Regions from separate parts of the Bacillus sp. YC2 genome, predicted to be linked through region 1. Evidence: a T-box and tRNA genes for the amino acid it is inferred to sense, from the RefSeq annotation. Region 1 holds a T-box; the other holds one or more tRNA genes.
The links. The T-box of region 1 lies ahead of leuS (leucine--tRNA ligase). A T-box ahead of a tRNA ligase gene usually reads a tRNA of that ligase, here a tRNA-Leu.
Positions count from the first base shown of each region.

Region 2: it has a tRNA-Leu gene. The T-box ahead of leuS (leucine--tRNA ligase) is inferred to sense a tRNA for this amino acid. The anticodon was not compared.

Region 1 is NZ_JAHXDO010000005.1:47,349-49,541, forward strand. Features, by position in the region: gene ytvA (YtvA family blue-light photoreceptor) at 1-198, opposite strand, end outside; gene KY305_RS10075 (DUF4257 domain-containing protein) at 582-917, shown strand; T-box leader at 1,021-1,236, shown strand; gene leuS (leucine--tRNA ligase) at 1,346-2,193, shown strand, end outside.
Region 2 is NZ_JAHXDO010000003.1:296,690-298,882, reverse strand. Features, by position in the region: tRNA gene KY305_RS08230 (tRNA-His) at 12-87, shown strand; tRNA gene KY305_RS08225 (tRNA-Gln) at 97-168, shown strand; tRNA gene KY305_RS08220 (tRNA-Gly) at 218-292, shown strand; tRNA gene KY305_RS08215 (tRNA-Cys) at 299-369, shown strand; tRNA gene KY305_RS08210 (tRNA-Leu) at 377-465, shown strand; tRNA gene KY305_RS08205 (tRNA-Leu) at 761-842, shown strand; gene KY305_RS08200 (Na+/H+ antiporter NhaC family protein) at 1,007-2,193, shown strand, end outside.

The DNA of each region.
Region 1 (2,193 bases):
CTGCAGAAATCTGCAGTTCTTACCTAATATCTCTTCGGATGAATAGCCGGTTATATCCATAAATCCCTGATTTGTATACACAATGGGATTGTCCTCAAGAGAGGGGTCTGTAATCACCACGCCTATACGTGCGTGATCAAGCGCCTTTTTGATCAGCTCTAGCTGCTCCAGTTTTTCGAATAAGTTTGAGTCAGCCATGTAAAACCCCCTTTTGGCCGTAAAGCTTTTCAGCCATTGTTACTCCCCTTTTTAAATGAACCTACAGTAACCGTAGCATAACATATGTTCTGATTCAAGCAGCCGCGGCTTTCAATTTGTCATTCGGGCTTGTCCTCATATACACTGAATATAGAGGGGATTGCATATTCAGCGCTAAGTAACTGACTAGGTCATTGTCACTGGATAAAAAATGAATCTAATGCATCAAGCTTACCGATCATGTGTTCACATATAATGGAAGAAACAAGCTTTTTCCTTTCTTGCAGAATTGCCAGTATGTAGATATCGAAAATCATCGTATTCGTAAGGGGGCTGGATGGCCTGAAGTCGCTTTACTAAATAAGGGCTTTAGGAAGGTGATGATGAAGATGCTGCATCAGGTATTAATTGCTTGTGTAATTGGAGGAATCATGGGGATTCTCGGTCATGTGAAAAAGAGAGGCAGGCTGGAGAAACCCAGAATGACAAAGCGGTTCATCTATCTCGGTTTTTTGGAAGAGTGCTTTATCGGAATGGCTGCTTCCATCTTACTTGTTTTATCCGCTGACCCCGATTCAGGAATTCAACTCGTCATCTTATCCATAATCGCAGGCTACGGCGGTGAAGCTGTTCTTAGAAGCTTTGATTTTGTCAGAGAACAAAACAGTGACTCTGCCCAGGCAAAACCACACCAGCAAAAAGATCCTCCATCTAAATAATATCCCCACTCTTTACCCCGTTCAGGGTACATTCCCATTGTATACAAACCTGCTTGCACTTATGAACAGAATTCTATAAAATACAGGTAAGATTACGGTAGCGATAAGAACAGTGAAGAGGAGCAGTAAGAAGCAGATTTCGCATACAGAGAATTGACGGCCGGTGAAAGTCAATCAAGTCTGTTTCCGAACTCACCTCAGAGTTGCAGCGGCGAAAACCGCTGACGCATAACTGCGTTAAAAGTATCAAGTGAGTGCGGCCGAAAACTGCACTAACGAGGGTGGTACCGCGGGAAACAAAAAATCTCTCGTCCCTTTTAGGGATGAGGGAGTTTTTTTTAGTTTTAGAATAATCTGAATATAAATTTCCTTATCCCGTCAATACTTGGACTAAAGACGCCGTATTCAATCAGAAGGAGGTTTTTGCGTTGAGTTTTCAGCACGAAAAAATAGAAAAGAAATGGCAAAATTACTGGTTGGAGCATAAAACCTTTGCTGTCAGTGAACAGGAGGACAAGCCGAAGTTTTACGCGCTTGACATGTTCCCTTATCCGTCAGGAGCCGGCCTTCATGTCGGGCATCCCGAAGGCTATACGGCGACGGATATTCTGTCGCGTATGAGACGCATGCAAGGGTACAACGTGCTTCATCCGATGGGCTGGGACGCGTTCGGCCTTCCTGCCGAGCAGTACGCGCTTGATACGGGGAACGATCCGGCAGTGTTCACAAAGCATAACATCGATAATTTCCGCCGTCAGATCCAGGCCCTCGGATTCTCTTATGATTGGGACCGGGAAATCAATACGACTGATCCGGACTATTATAAATGGACGCAGTGGATTTTCACCAAGCTTTACGAAAAAGGCCTTGCTTACGTTGATGAAGTGCCTGTCAACTGGTGCCCGGCTCTCGGCACAGTGCTTGCGAATGAGGAAGTCATTGACGGCAAAAGCGAACGGGGCGGACATCCTGTTGAACGCCGCCCGATGAAGCAATGGATGCTGAAAATCACCGCTTATGCGGACAGGCTTCTTGAAGATTTAGAGGAGCTAGACTGGCCGGAAAGCATTAAAGACATGCAGCGCAATTGGATCGGCCGCTCTGAAGGGGCGAACGTGCATTTTGCCATTGACGGCAGCGATGAGACGTTCACTGTGTTTACGACACGCCCTGACACGCTGTTTGGCGCGGCATACGCTGTTTTGGCTCCTGAGCACGAGCTCGTCAGCACCATTACGGCGGCTGAACAGAAGGAAGCGGTTGACGCTTACATAAA
Region 2 (2,193 bases), on a different contig from region 1:
TTAAGACTATGGCGGTTGTGGCGAAGTGGTTAACGCACCAGATTGTGGCTCTGGCACTCGTGGGTTCGATTCCCATCAATCGCCCCATATTATTATTGGGCTATAGCCAAGCGGTAAGGCAACGGACTTTGACTCCGTCATGCGTTGGTTCGAATCCAGCTAGCCCAGTTGTATTTTTTAAAAACAAACTGAATAAGTTGTAATAAGTTCTTTACATGCGGAAGTAGTTCAGTGGTAGAACATCACCTTGCCAAGGTGGGGGTCGCGGGTTCGAATCCCGTCTTCCGCTCCAAATGATGGCGGCATAGCCAAGTGGTAAGGCAGAGGTCTGCAAAACCTTTATCCCCGGTTCGAATCCGGGTGTCGCCTTTCTTTTGCCGGGGTGGTGGAATTGGCAGACACACAGGACTTAAAATCCTGCGGTAGGTGACTACCGTGCCGGTTCAAGTCCGGCCCTCGGCACCAATTTAGCTTTGAACGGATGACGTTAAATTGGTTATTATTTTTAACATTATATAACACTTATACGAGAGTGATTTGCATAGCGCAAATCACTTTTTTTGTATCATTAAAACATTATCATAAGCTGCAGAAGTGCAGTCGGTATAAGTAAACCAAAAAACAAGAACGCTTCATCTGGCGGCGTGCGGAAAGATGTCGAAAAACATGTGCATTAAACAAAAAACTTTTCTAAAACCGTTGACAGTATAGAAAACCCATGATATATTTATATACGTCGGTTGTACACGACACATTGCTTGCCGGTGTGGCGGAATTGGCAGACGCGCACGACTCAAAATCGTGTTCCTTCTGGAGTGCCGGTTCGACCCCGGCCACCGGTATACGAAAGCTTCTACAAAATGTAGAAGCTTTTTTTGTTGTATAAAAAGTTATTGCCAGCCGTATCAAAGGGCAGTTACAGACTTATTATAATCATGATGCGCCTGCGTATAATTGCACTTTTTTCAAAGATACTAACAAAAAGTTCTTTAAAAGAGGTGTTTTTATGGCAGGTACTTGGGCTTGTCTTATACCATTTATTCTGGTCATTCCCATTTCAATCATGACGAAGCAAGTACAGTCTGGCCTGTTTGTTGGCTTGTTGGCCGGGAGCTATCTTTTGCATCCCAGCTTGCTTGGCGGGATTGAACACATGGTTCATTATTTAATCAGCAACATTGTCGTAATAAATAATATTCGAATCATTGTTTTTCTATATTCATTTGCCGGCCTTGTGGGGATTATAAAGTTAACCGGAGGGATAAAAGGCTTTGTCCATTTGATCAGTAAAAAGGTTAAAACCAAAAAAGGCGCGATGCTGCTTGCATGGCTGTCGACATTTGGCACGTTTAGCGAACCGGACTTTCGCATCGTCACCATTGCACCGATCATGAAAGCTTTAAGCAGGCGTCTGGACCTGTCGAAACAGAAAATTGCTTACGCCATTGAGTTTACAGCCAACCCTGTCATCGCCTTAATTCCGGCAGCAACAGCATTTGTCGGCTACATGGTTTCCATTATCGGACAAGCTCTCAAAACGTCAGGAATAGATCAACCGGCTTACACAGTGTATGTGAAAAGTATTCCTTTCAATTTTTTCTCCATTGTGATTATTTTAGTCGGAATTTATTACAGCTTCTTTAAAAAACAAAAAGAAGATGAAAGCTTAGAAAAAACAGAAAAGAACGGACAAACCTCTTCTCTGAAACATAATCAAAATGTGGAAGCGATCCCGCAGAACAGCGGTGTTTTGCTTTCAGCAGGCCCCAGCACATTCAACATGGAAACAGGGACGATCTCAGATATTCACGGAGAACACACGGGGATGTTCGAAAGGGATGCCGATGAACATGCTGACCAGCAGGAAGAGTTAGACGCGGCGCACCGTGCTTATATTAAGGAAACACCGATTCGGCCATGGAATTTAATGATTCCAATCGCGCTATTTTTACTATTAACACTGTTTCTGAGCTGGTGGGACGGCCATTCAAAAGCACAAGGGTTTTTGAATGCTTTTATTAAAAGTGATATGCTTGGCGTCATGTTAACTGCATTATTGGCAGCAGTAATTGCAGCATTTGCTCTTTTTATGTTTCAGCGTTTTTCAGCAGGCGAGCTTGTTACTCATTTTATCAAGGGCGGAAACGAATTGGTAAACGTTATTATCATGTTATCGCTGATTTGGGCCGTAAC